Regions from separate parts of the Cryobacterium sp. Hb1 genome, predicted to be linked through region 1. Evidence: riboswitches for the same ligand, from Rfam matches in the RefSeq annotation. Region 1 holds a riboswitch; each other region holds the start of a gene.

What was found. A riboswitch is a leader RNA that binds a small molecule or an ion and turns the genes downstream of it on or off. The one in region 1 is predicted to bind thiamine pyrophosphate.
Region 2: another riboswitch for thiamine pyrophosphate. It lies ahead of E3T38_RS14995 (3-oxoacyl-ACP reductase); the one in region 1 lies ahead of E3T38_RS12815 (ECF transporter S component).
Region 3: another riboswitch for thiamine pyrophosphate. It lies ahead of E3T38_RS15015 (ABC transporter substrate-binding protein); the one in region 1 lies ahead of E3T38_RS12815 (ECF transporter S component).

What each region holds. Positions count from the first base shown of each region.
Region 1 is NZ_SOHI01000028.1:373,865-378,141, forward strand. Features, by position in the region: gene dinB (DNA polymerase IV) at 73-1,287, shown strand; gene E3T38_RS12810 (hypothetical protein) at 1,313-1,642, shown strand; TPP riboswitch at 1,990-2,100, shown strand; gene E3T38_RS12815 (ECF transporter S component) at 2,133-2,792, shown strand; gene E3T38_RS12820 (ABC transporter ATP-binding protein) at 2,796-4,277, shown strand, end outside.
Region 2 is NZ_SOHI01000036.1:22,703-26,979, forward strand. Features, by position in the region: gene E3T38_RS14980 (multicopper oxidase family protein) at 1-30, opposite strand, end outside; gene E3T38_RS16805 (hypothetical protein) at 182-409, opposite strand; gene E3T38_RS14985 (hypothetical protein) at 862-1,242, shown strand; gene E3T38_RS17220 (RNA polymerase sigma factor) at 1,351-1,542, shown strand; TPP riboswitch at 1,925-2,025, shown strand; gene E3T38_RS14995 (3-oxoacyl-ACP reductase) at 2,082-2,846, shown strand; gene E3T38_RS15000 (LLM class flavin-dependent oxidoreductase) at 2,860-4,176, shown strand; gene E3T38_RS15005 (ABC transporter ATP-binding protein) at 4,173-4,277, opposite strand, start outside.
Region 3 is NZ_SOHI01000036.1:27,462-31,738, forward strand. Features, by position in the region: gene E3T38_RS15005 (ABC transporter ATP-binding protein) at 1-208, opposite strand, end outside; gene E3T38_RS15010 (ABC transporter permease) at 201-971, opposite strand; gene E3T38_RS15015 (ABC transporter substrate-binding protein) at 1,003-2,064, opposite strand; TPP riboswitch at 2,104-2,213, opposite strand; gene E3T38_RS15020 (carbonic anhydrase) at 2,354-2,932, opposite strand; gene E3T38_RS15025 (Zn-dependent hydrolase) at 3,148-4,277, opposite strand, start outside.

The DNA.
Region 1 (4,277 bases):
GAGTTATGCCGTGGAATTGTATTTTCCCTCTGTCGGTAGTGCATATGAGCCGGATCGGGTTAGGGTTTTTCGGTGGGCAGACAGGATGGCAGCGGGCGGCAGATTTCGGCGGACGACGTCGACGACCGCTCGGCGACGGTGCTGCACGTTGATCTGGACGCGTTCTTTGTCTCGGTCGAGTTGCTCTCTCACCCTGAATTCGCGCACCTGCCGGTAATCGTCGGCCACCGCGGCGGCCGTTCGGTCGTCACGGCGGCCAACTACATCGCCCGAAAATACGGTGTGAACTCGGCCATGCCGATGTCGCTCGCGTTGCGGCAATGCCCGAACGCGATCGTACTCGAGCCGCACATGGGACAGTATCGAGACTTTTCCACCCGAGTGATGAGTATCTTCGACGACGTCACGCCACTGGTGGAACGGCTGGGCATCGACGAAGCGTTTCTTGACGTTGCCGGCGCGACTAATTTGTTCGGTTCACCGGCTGTGATCGGCGAGCTCATTCGCGCCCGCGTGTTCGCCGAAACCGGCCTCGTCTGCTCCGTCGGCGCGGCGTCGACCAAGTTCGTCGCCAAACTTGCCTCCGGCCTGGCCAAACCCAACGGTCTGCTCGTCGTGCCGGCCGAAAAGACGGTGGAGTTTTTGCATCCGTTGCCCGTGACCGCACTCTGGGGCGTGGGGTCCGCTACCGAGCAGATGCTGACGCGCCTCGGCCTGAAACTCATCGGCGATATTGCCCGCACGCCCTTGGACGTGCTGAAAAAAACGCTGGGGGAGGCCTCCGGTGTGAAACTGTTCGAGCTGTCCTGGGGGCGTGACCCACGCTCGGTGACGCTCGAGCGGGAAGAGAAGAGCGTCGGCCACGAGGTGACCTTTGAACACGACGTGACTGACATCGACCGATTGCACAGTGAATTGCTGCGGCAGTGCGACCTTGTGGCCGCTCGGCTGCGGCGCAGCGATCTCGTGGCACGGCGCGTGGCACTCAAGCTGCGCTACACAGACTTCAGTACCGTTACCAGGTCGCGCACCCTCGCTGAACCGAGCAATGTCGGCCGGCGAATCTATGAGGAAGCAGTCGCAGCGTTCGACCTGTTGGCCGCGTCGGGTATTCGGGTGAGACTGATCGGGGTGCGGGCTGAGCAGCTCGGTACAGCGTCGGGATCGGTTGGCTTATGGGATCCCGACGAGGACTGGCGCGGCGCCGAGCTGGCGGTCGATTCCGTGACTGAGCGATTCGGGGCGGGAACAGTGCGTTCGGCCTCCTTCTTCAAGCCTCGCCCATAAGACACGAGTCGACTACCCTGTTGGAATGACCAGCCTCCCGGAAAAACTCGCAGAAGCCTTCCGTTCCGCCGGTGTGAAATCGGCTTACGGTGATCCCGTGCAAATTGACGGCGTCACCCTCATACCGGTGGCGCTCAGCTACTACGGTTTCGGTGGCGGTGATGCCGGCGAAGGCGGTGCTGTCGGATCCGGTGGGGGCGGCGGTGGCGTATCGCTGCCGATCGGTGCCTATGTCAAGTCGGGCGGCACCGCTCGGTTTGAGCCGAACGTCATCGCCCTGCTCGCCGTCGGTGTGCCATTCCTTCTGGTCGCCGGGCGCGCCCTGGCCCGAATAATCCGAGCCCTCAAGAAGTAGCTCTGCTCTCTAGGCGGGGCCGGGGCCCGAGCCGCTGGCCCAGTCTATAAACTCGGCCCGGTTCCCCCAGGTGGGCCCGGGCGCGCGCGGCGGGGGCGACGAGCAGAACGGATGCGGCGGGGCCGGCGCGGCCGGCGCGCGAACCGACGGCGCGCCCACCGTGGCACCCGGAGCCGCAGCCAGGGCGGAAAGTGCCACGGGCTGCTTACCGGCAATCCCCGGGCGATGCGCCGACGCCGCATCAGGAACCGACGCATCAGCAGGAGATACAGCGCCGCCAACACGAGCAGGATGCTGATACTCATGTCGTCATTCCCATGCCGCAAGTCTAGGCGGGGCGCTAGAATTGGCGGTATCACGGGAGTCCGGTACACCGGGCTGAGAGGAAGCTGACCAAGCTTCGACCGTCGAACCTGATCTGGATCATGCCAGCGCAGGGAGGCTTCTCGATCCCGTGCCCCTGTATTCACCTACGGAAAGGGCACGAACAGTGCACGCTACAACGAGTTCACTCCGTCAGTCCACTCGCCAGACTTCGAGGGCGAAGAAGCCCCGCAACTTTCGCTGGCGCGTGGTCGACATCGTCGTCGCGAGTGTCATCGGCGTTGCGAGCGGCGTCATCTTCTGGGCCTGGGGCCTGGCCTGGTCCCCGCTCAGCGCCATCCTCGCGTTCACGCCCGGTCTCGAGGGTCTCCTCGCCGGTGGCTGGCTGTTCGCCGGAGTGCTCGGCGGTCTCATCATCCGAAAGCCAGGCGCAGCCGTGTACACCGAAGTCGTCGCCGCCGTCGTGTCGATGCTGATCGGTACCCAGTGGGGCTTCTCCACGCTCATCTGGGGCGTCGTCGAAGGCCTCGGCGCCGAAATCATTCTCGCGCTGTTCCTCTATAGCAACTGGCGACTCGGCGTCGCCCTTCTCGCTGGCGCTGGCGCCGGCGTGGCAGTAGGTCTGCTCGACACGACCTTCACGAGCTATGCGGCATTGGATTTCGGCTACAGGGTCGTCTATTTCGTATCCGCTGTCGTGTCGGGCACCGTGCTGGCCGGCCTGCTGTCCTGGCTGGCCGTGCGCGGCCTGGCCCGCACCGGTGCGCTGAGCCGGTTTGCTGCTGGTCGGGAAGGGTCGCGAGCACCCTCCGCCGCGATCAGCTAGCGGATGTTGGACACCCCGCCGTTCCCGGCCGGTCACGGCGCGCAGATCCGCGCCGTACAGATTCGAGCCCGCGACTGGGGCTGGCGCCACGCCGGGCGCCACAATCAGGCGGTGTCCGGGCTTGACCTGCAGGTCACGCCCGGCGAGCGGGTTTTGCTGCTCGGTGCCAGCGGTGCCGGCAAGAGTACTCTCATGCACGCGTTGGCCGGCGTGCTCGGCGATGCCGAAGACGGCGACGAGACCGGCAGCCTGCTCATCGACGGCCGCCGCGCGGCCGAGGCGCGCGGGCGGGTCGGACTCGTGCTGCAGGATCCGGACTCTCAGGTTGTGCTGGCCAGGGTCGGAGATGACGTCGCATTCGGCTGCGAGAACCTCGCCGTTCCGCGCGCCGAAATCTGGCCGCGGGTGCGCCAGGCTCTCACTGAGGTCGGCCTGGACCTGCCCCTCGACCACCCGACCTCGAGCCTGAGCGGCGGGCAGAAGCAACGCCTGGCGCTGGCGGGCGTGCTCGCTATGCGGCCGGGGCTGTTGCTGCTCGACGAGCCGACCGCGAACCTCGACCCCACCGGTGTCATCGAGGTGCGCGACGCCGTTGTGCGCTCCCTCGATCATTCCGGGGCCACCTTTGTGGTCATCGAGCATCGGGTCGAGGTCTGGCAGGACGTCGTTGACCGCGTCATCGTGCTCGACCCGGCCGGGGGCGTGCTGGCCGACGGCCCCACCCGCGAAATCCTGTCGGGGCAAGGTGAGCGGTTGGCGCAGGCCGGCGTCTGGGTGCCGGCCCTGCCCCCCCGGTTTCCGACGCGCTCTCCGATCACCCCGGCGCAGACCCTGTTGCGGGCCGAGGGGCTCGCGGTGGGTCGTGTTCCGTTTGGCCGGCGCGCGGCATCCGTTGTCGCCGCTGGCATCACCCTCAACCTGCGGGCCGGCACCGCCACCGTTGTGACCGGCCCCAACGGCGCCGGAAAATCCACCCTCGCCCTCACGCTGGCCGGATTGTTGAAGCCGGCCGGGGGAACGCTGCAGGCAAGTGACACCCTTGCGGCCGGTATCGTTTCCGAGCCGCACCGCTGGCGTTCCCAGCAGCTGCTGACCCGCATTGGAACCGTCTTTCAAGACCCGGAACACCAATTCCTGGCCGCGACGGTGCGGGCCGACCTGCAGATCGGCCCGCGCGCCCTCGGGCTCAGCCAGGCCGAACAGACCAGCCGCGTCGACGAGCTGTTGCACCGGCTGCGACTCGACCATCTCGCCGACGCCAACCCGTTCACCCTGTCGGGTGGCGAGAAGAGGCGGATGTCCGTCGCCACCGTTCTCGCGACCCGTCCCCGCCTGCTCGTGCTCGATGAGCCGACCTTCGGGCAGGATTCCCGTACCTGGCAGGAACTCGTGACCCTTCTGGCCGAGCTGCTCGATGAGGGCATCGCGCTCGTCGCGGTCACCCACGACGCCCAGTTCGTCAACGCTCTCGCGGACGAGGAATAC
Region 2 (4,277 bases), on a different contig from region 1:
TAACAAAACTTGTCGCCGTGAAATAGTCATGCTGCTAATCCTTTTTTATGCTGTTGGATTAGGCACGGTATAACGCATCGGAGCGGGTGGATATGGATCTTTTCTTACAGAAGTGTGACGTCTGGAGCCGGGAGAAAATCAGGCATTATGGTTATTCTCTGGTGCCAAAAAAATAGCTTCATCATGAAATTTCAATAACCAGGGTGGACCGGATGGTTTCGCCCTGTGCGGCGGTCTGCCTGGCCGGGGACAACAGGCCTTGAGGCTCCAGCCCCGTCACCCCGACGACCACCCGCACCCGGTGGATTACTGGGGAATCCTTCCACGCAACTCCGGTGCAGGCTCGGCCGACATCCAACCGTGACTCACCAATGAGTTCACGCCGATAGCGCACGCCACGCCCCGTCATTAATGACCATAGATACTCCCCGCGGCGTGCGGAGCTCCGTCCTGCTGGTGGAAAGAACAATGACCACTGCGACTCCGAGCAGCACGAGAAGAAACGAACTTACTGCCACCAGCCGGCGACGATGCTATTACCGCCGACCGAGAAGAGAACCAGTATTGCCAACAGTTTCAAGCGGTCAATGCAACGATTGCATAACATTACGAACGTATCGCCCAGGAATTCAGAATTTGTTACATAGTTTGTCAGACGGTCTGCGTGGTGCGAAAGATCAGCGCGCAAGCCACAGCGACGTGAATTAATCCTGTTCCGCGGATGCTGAAACCGTGGCTTCTTAGTCGCAGTGGTCATTGACGTTATCTCGACAGCTATGTGACCGATTTCTTGTCTATCAATTGTCTTGACATCTCCCATTGAGATCACATAGATTTTAAGCGCTGCCCTGGACCTTGTCAGTGGATTCACTCACCACGTCTAGGGAGTCCCTTGTCTACAGTTACTATTCGATCGTTCCGGCCCGCATCGTGACCGACGCCGAGACGGAGCCGCGTTCTCCGGAAAGCAGTATCGGCGGTCATCTGCTACTCGAACGGGTGGCCGCGGGTGACGCACTCGCCTTCGGCTCCTTGTATGACGCCTTCGTCGCCGACACCTATGCAATCTGCCTGAATAAGTGTGCAAACCCGTCACTGGCCGACAAAGCCATGGCAAAAACATGGATCTTCATATGGAGCCATGCCGCCGCACTTAACGACCAGGCGGGTTCAACGAAATTCATCGTGCTATCCGCTACTTGGACCGTCACCTCGCAGGGCGGCAGATACTTCCCCAGCTGATTACCGGATAGTCAGGGTGATGCATTCCTTCCCCATTCTGAGACTTCTCATGCGTCCGGTTGGATTCTGGTGGACCGTGCTGTTGACGGCGATGTTCGAGCGTTCGAGGTGCTCGTACGGCGGCACGGGCCGCTGATACGCATGTACGTGATGCGCATCCTGGGCGCTAAAAGCGAGGTGGACGACGTCGTCCAAGAAACATTCATCACGGCATGGGCGAAACTGCCGAATCTAGAGAGAACCCTGCTGTGGTCAGGACACGGCGTCGGCGCGGCTTATTCGTGGGGGCAACCCGCATAAAGACGGTCCTCGAGTGCTGGGCGCTGCTCACTCTTGCCTACTGTTTAGGTGGCTGTTCAGGCTGTCAGGTGCTTTGCGCGGCCGTGAGCGCCTTGGCCTTGCCCCGGTGAGTAGACACCTCACAAGAGAGAATGTTCTTAGCCTGGCGCAGCCACCGGAGCCCCCGTGTCGATCGTGTGCACCGACGGATGCTGAAGCAGACTGACGGTATCGGTGAGCCGGCCCGAGGCGATGGTGGCGTGTAGCGCCCGCTGCTCATTCGCGTCCGTAAATAACGGAGTTGGCGCTGAGCCCTGCGACGACAAAGTCGACCAGCGCGGCAGTTGATGAGTTCAGGCCTGGGACGCGAATTCGCCGGTACCGGTGGTTGCGTATACTCAGTCGCAGCGACACGGGGTGCCGACTGGATGACGGTCGGCTGAGATGACACCCGTTGAACCTGATCTAGTTCGAACTAGCGAAGGGATGTCACGGAGAATTTCGTGTACCAGAGTGGTGCCGGATCTCGTCCTTTCGCCTTACCTAAGGTGAAGAAAATCATGCAAATAGCAGAACAGATTGTCCTGGTCACCGGCGGTGCACGCGGCTTGGGTACAAGCATCGTGCACGCTTTCGCGGCTCAGGGCGCCCGGGTCGTCATTAACTATCGCAACAGCGCCGCAGCGGCGGAGACCCTGGTTGCCAGCTATGGTCCTGAACACGCTTTTGCTGTGCGGGCCGACGTCACCGACCGAGAACAGGTCGCGGCAATATTCACGCAGGCTCAGGCACATTTCGGGTCCCCTGTTACAACGGTGGTCAATAACGCGTTGGCCGATTTCCGCTTCAACGGCGATGCCCGCTCCGGCGCTGCCGACATCAGTTGGGACGAGTTCGAGGCGCAGTTCTCTGGCAGTGTCCGCGGTGCCCTGAACACGACCCAGCAGGCGCTGGCCGGCATGCGCGAAGCCGGGTTCGGCCGCATTATCAACATCGGCACGAACCTGTTCCAAAACCCGGTGGTGCCGTACCACGACTACACGGCCTCCAAGGCCGCACTGCTCTCATTGACCCGCACCCTTGCCTCAGACCTTGGCCCGCACAACATCGCGGTGAACATGGTCTCCGGCGGACTGTTGCGCACCACGGATGCCAGCGCAGCCACCCCCGAGGACGTGTTCGACTTCATTGCCGCGTCCACCCCGCTACGCAGGGTGACAACCCCCGCCGAATTTGCCGATGCGGTACTTTTTTTTGCTTCCCCCTGGGCGCGGTCGGTCACCGGGCAGAACCTGGTGGTCGACGGCGGCCTGGTGATGAACTAGGGGCGCGTCGGTCATGTCAGCTCCGCGCCAGCTTCACTTCAATGCATTCCTCATGGGTTGTGGCCACCACGGTGCCGCTTGGCGGCGGCCACAGTCGCCCGCAGACCAGTTGGGAGACATCAGTTTCTATGAACGGCTCGCTCAAAGCGCTGAACGTGGTTTCTTTGATGCCGTGTTCTTCGCCGACGGACACGCCGTCGGTGATGTGAGTACCGGCCCGCGGTGGTTTCTTGAGCCGTTGACCGCGATGGCCGCGATGGCGCGGGCGACGAGCCGCATCGGGCTGGTCAGCACCGTCTCGGCGACCTTTTACACGCCGTTCCACGCGGCGCGCATGCTTGCATCGTTGGATCACATCAGTAAGGGGCGCATCGGCTGGAACGTGGTCACCTCCATGTTTGACGCCGAAGCCCGCAACCATGGAATGGACGTGCTGCCCTCCCATGATCAGCGCTACAGCCGAGCAGGGGAGTTCATCGAGGTGGCACTGAAATTGTGGGATTCGTGGGAGGACGATGCTCTGGTCCTAGACCGCGGAGGTCTCTATGCTGACCCGACCCGGGTGCGAGCAATCGGCCACTCCGGCGAACACTTTCGGGTGGACGGTCCGCTGACGGTGCCGCGCCCGCCGCAAGGTCGACCGGTATTGTTCCAGGCCGGCGCCTCCGACCCTGGCCGGGCGCTGGCCGCCCGTTATGCCGAAGGAATCTATGCGGTGGCATATGACCTCGCCAGCGGGCAGGAGTATTACCAAGATGTGAAGAGGCGCATCACCGTAGCCGGCCGCGATCCGGATGCGGTGTTGATCATGCCCGGACTCGTCACTTATGTCGGGTCCACACAGGCGAAGGCGCAGGCGCAGCAAGCGGAGGTCGACGCCCTCCTGCCGACCGAGCAGTCGCTCGCGCAGCTGGGAACGTTCGTGCAACAGGATTGCAGTGCCTGGGACTTGGATGCGCCGGTGCCGCCGCTGCCGCCGCTGGCCGGCTTCACCGGGCCGCAGGGCCGGTATGCGACCATCCTACGAATTATTCAGGCTGAGCAGCCCACGGTCAGGCAGCTACTGGGCCGGCTTGCCGCCGGCGGTGGGCATTGCACCATGGTCGGAACGCCGGAGCAGATCGCCGACCAAATCGAGTTGTGGTTTCATTCCGGTGCCGCAGACGGCTTCAATGTCATGCCGCCGCTGCTGCCGGAATCCTTGGACGAGTTCGTGGACCGGGTGATCCCAGTGTTGCAAAGGCGCGGCCTGTTCCGCACCCGCTATACCGCCGATACCTTGCGTGGGCACTTGGGGCTACAACGCCCCACGGTCGGCGCTGACGTTTAGGGTGCTCTGGACGAGCGGGTTTCCTCGTGCAGGGTCGCCAGGAGTGTGCGTTCGTATTCGGCGAACTCTACTGAGGTGGTCATCGACAGCGCGCGCGGCCG
Region 3 (4,277 bases), on a different contig from region 1:
TCTCGCCGGAACTGGCCGTCTCCAGGCCGGCCATGATGTTGAACATGGTGCTCTTGCCGCATCCGCTCGGACCGATCACGGCAACGAATTCACCCGGCTGCGCCGAGAAGGCGACGTCGTCGAGGACCGACCGTACCTGCCCGTGGCCGAGCGGAAACGACTTGCATATTCCGCGCAGTTCGATCTTCGGGGGTGTTGCCTCAACCATGCCGGCTCCTACGTTCCTTCGAATGCCAAGGGATGATCGCCCGTTCGGCGACATAGGTCAACAGAAACAGGCACACGCTCACGAACGCGGTCACTGCAACGGCAGCCAACACAAGATCGGTGCGAAACGAGTTCTTCATCATCGCCATATAAATGCCCAGGCCTCGCTCGGCGCCGACATACTCGGCAAAAATGGCACCGGTGACGGCGTAGGCGATTCCGATTCGGAGGGCTGTGAAGAACGAGGGAAGCGCCGACGGAAGACGCACGTACACGAACTGCTTCCACCGGTTGGCCCCCATGCTGCGCAGCAGATTGATCGCGTCCCGATCGGTGCGGTTGAAACCGTCAATCAGTCCGACCGTGACCGGAAAGAATGTCACCAGGGCGATGACGATGACTTTGGGCAGCATTCCGAACCCGAACCAGATGACCATCAGCGGCGCGATCGCAATGATGGGTATGGCTTGGGATGCCACCAGCAGTGGTACCAGCGCTCGCCGCAGCCCGGGCGAAAAATCGATCAGGATCGCCAGCGTCCAAGCGACGGTCAGGGAGACGGCGAAGCCGAGAAATGTTTCTTGCAGGGTAGGGAGCGTATTCTCCCAGATCGTGGTGCGCGCCTCCCAGCCCTGCTGAAGAATGCGCTGCGGGGAGGGTAAGATCGCTGGCTGCACTCCGCCGGCCGTTACCGCCACCTGCCAAGTGATCACGAGCGCGGCGAGGATCACGGCAGGAGGCGCGAGCGCCGAGAGTAGCCTCATGCGGGGCGCTGGAGCCGGCTTCACGGTGATGCTATTTTTCACTGAGGTAGCGCTCGGTGAACAATGTCGACGTGTCCAGCGATGCCGTGAGCGGTTTGCCGTCTTCGTCGGCCAAGAGGCCGGCACCGTAGAGGAAATCGGCCAGCTCCTGCCAGGTGTCTGCCGATTGAGTGCCCACTTGACCGTTGGCATCTTTGAGGTAGGAAGCGCTCAGTTCTTTCTGACTTTGGTAAACGAGTTCGGTGTTTTCGAAGGCGCCGGGATTGGCCTCGATCAAAATCTTCGCCGCGGCATCTGGATTATCGGCGGCGTACTGGTAGCCCTGTTGCAGGGCCTGAACGAACTGAGCAGTGGCGGCGGGGTGCTTGGCCGTCCAGGCCCGGTTTGCCTCGACGATCACCGAGTATTGGTCCGGTACGCCATAGTCCTGCAGAGCGAAGAACTTCATCGGGGTGCCACGAAGAGCGGCATCGATACCCTCCCAGGTGGTGAATGCCGAGGTGAAGTCAACTTTGCCGGCATAGAGGGCCTCATAGGCGGAGGTGCCCAGCGTGATTTTCTTGAACTCGCCCGTTCCACCATCGTTCTTGATCACGTCCGAAGCCTCGGTGGGAAAAGTTGCGCTGGGATCTGCCATGCCGAGGGTCTTGCCGTCGAGGTCCTTGGGGCTGCGAATGTCGTCGCGGCTGGCCAGGACCCCGATCGCCGTAGCGTCGTGCTGCAGCACCGACATCACCGAGATGTTACGCACACCCGCTGCCGCCGCGAAGGTGGCCGCGTGCTGGAAGCTGATACCGAAGTCAGCTGAACCGGCGTTGATGAGTGCGTCGGGGGATGACTGGCTGTAGGGAAGCACCCTCACCTCAAGCCCCGCTTGCGTGAAGTAGCCCTTCTCAAGAGCGACATACAGCCCGGTGTGATTGGTATTCGGTGTCCAGTCCAAGGCGAAGGCCACCGGAGTCAACGCGGTAGACGAGTCGGTGCCTGTCGCCGAATCTGAGGCGCAGCCGCTCAGAGCTGTCGCCGCGGCAAGAGCCAGCGCGACGACCGTCACCCACCGCGACGGCGCACTTTTGGATAGAGATAGTTGCATTGTCGTGCCCTCCTTGATTGCAGAAATATCAGGGCACGGGATGTGAGAAAATTGCCTCCCTGCGCTGGCATGATCCAGATCAGGTTCGACGGTCGAAGATTGATAATCTTCCTCTCAGCCCGGCTCACCGGACTCCCGTGTTCAAAATGAGTGTAACCAAGAAACAGCCACGCCTGGACGAACCGTGTGTCGGTTCACACCTAACGCGTGCGTACCAAGTCTTCGAACATGACCACCACGACTCCGACGAGGTCATCACCAGAACTTCGATCAGTCGCAGTGATGTCCGCTACTGTGCCGATCCTGCTGCCGTGGCCGCCGGTACCTCGATCAGGCGCCCGGATGCGACGTCGTAGATATAGCCATGGATCGGGATGTTTCGCGGTACGAGCGGGTGCGCTTTGATTCGTTCGACATCCTCCAGCACGCTGGACGCTTGGTCTGAGATGGTCAGCCAGTCAATGTACTTCCCCTCGGCGGAGCCCGGGCCGGTGCCGACGTCGTAAAACCCTCCCTCTCCCAAGGCTGCTGTTTCCAAACTGTTGGCCAGGAGGCCCCGGATGACGTCGTCGGTGAAGAATTCCATTCCACAGTTGGTGTGGTGAATGACGAACCACTCTTTGGTACCGAGCAGCTTGTATGAAATGACGAGGGAGCGTATGGCATCGTCAGAGGCGCGCCCGCCGGCGTTGCGGATCACGTGTGCGTCGCCCTCGCTCAAACCCGCGTACTGGGCAGGGTCGAGGCGGGCGTCCATGCAGGTGAGGATGGCGAAGCCGCGCGCTGGCGGCAATGCGAGTGTGGACTTCTCACCGAATGATCGAGCGTAGGCGTCATTAGCTTTTTTGATTTCCTCGAGCACGGTCACGGATGCATCCTCCAGAGTCGAAAAAAGACGAGCCTGGCTGGCCGACTTTTGTCGATCGTACTTAGCGAACCTACGAGCAAAACGGATGTTTCGAAATATTCCACTCACACCCTGCTCTCGGCCTTCGTGGACGATAGATCTACTCGACCGCGCGAGCCAGGCAGGAGGACGCTGTCACAAGGGTTCCGCTATCCGATACGAGCAAAGCGGGACCGTCAATCGCGGGCGAGGCACAGCAGGGTATCGAGCAGCACGTTCGCGCCGTTCTCCACGTCGATCCAGGCAGTGTTCTCCTCGGGGCAGTGGCTGCGGCCATCGATGCTCGGCACGAAGATCATGCCCGTCGGCGCCAGCTGCGCCATGTTTTGCGAGTCATGGCCGGCCCCGGACGGCAGCGAGCTGTACAACAACCCGCGCGCGACGGCCGCGGTGGCGATGGTTGCCTGGATGTTGGCGTCGAGCTGGACCGGCGGGATCGTGACCTCAAAATCGAACTCCACTGCCACCCCGTAGCGCAGGGCGATCTCCCGGGCCGCATCCACGATGGTTGTCTGCAACGTGTCCACCAGATCCGCCTCCGCTTCCCGGAAATCCACCGTGACCCGGGCCAGCCCGGGGATCACGTTGGCGCTCCCCGGCTCGACCGTCACGATGCCCGAGGTGACGACGGCGCGCTCGCTGACGCTTGAAGCCACTGCGGGCAACGCCACGAGCAGCGCGCCGGCGGCAGTGAGGGCGTCGCGGCGCCGGTCCATCGGGGTGGTCCCGGCATGGTCGGCCCGGCCCCGGAACGACACCACGCCGCCGCCGAGCGCCACGATGCCGGTGACCACGCCGATGTCGTGCCCGAGCTGCTCGAGCATCGGTCCCTGCTCGATGTGCAGCTCCACCGTGGCGTGCAGCGCGGCGGGGTCTAACTTGGTCGCCGTGGCCGCGTCGAGGTCTCCGCCGGCGGCTGCGAATGTGTCGGCGAACCGGTCGCCGTCCCGACCGGTGAGCGACTCCAGCTCGGTGCGGGAAAATCCTCGCGCGAGTGCGCTCGACCCGAACAGGTGGGCATAGTTGCCCTCCTCGTCGGTGAACATGACCGCCCGCACTGGTCGGTCCAGAGCTGGGCGTTCCTCTTGGATGCGGCGCAGGCATTCCAGCGCGGCGAGCACGCCGAGCGCCCCATCGAATGCGCCCCCGTTGGGCACGGTGTCGATGTGCGACCCGGACCACACGGCGGGCCGGCCGGCAGTGTGGTCGTCATAGTCGGGCGATACGACGATGTTGCCGATGCCGTCTGCTTCCGCGCTGAGACCGGCCTCGGCGCAGCGCCCCAGCAACCAGGCGCGGGCCTCGC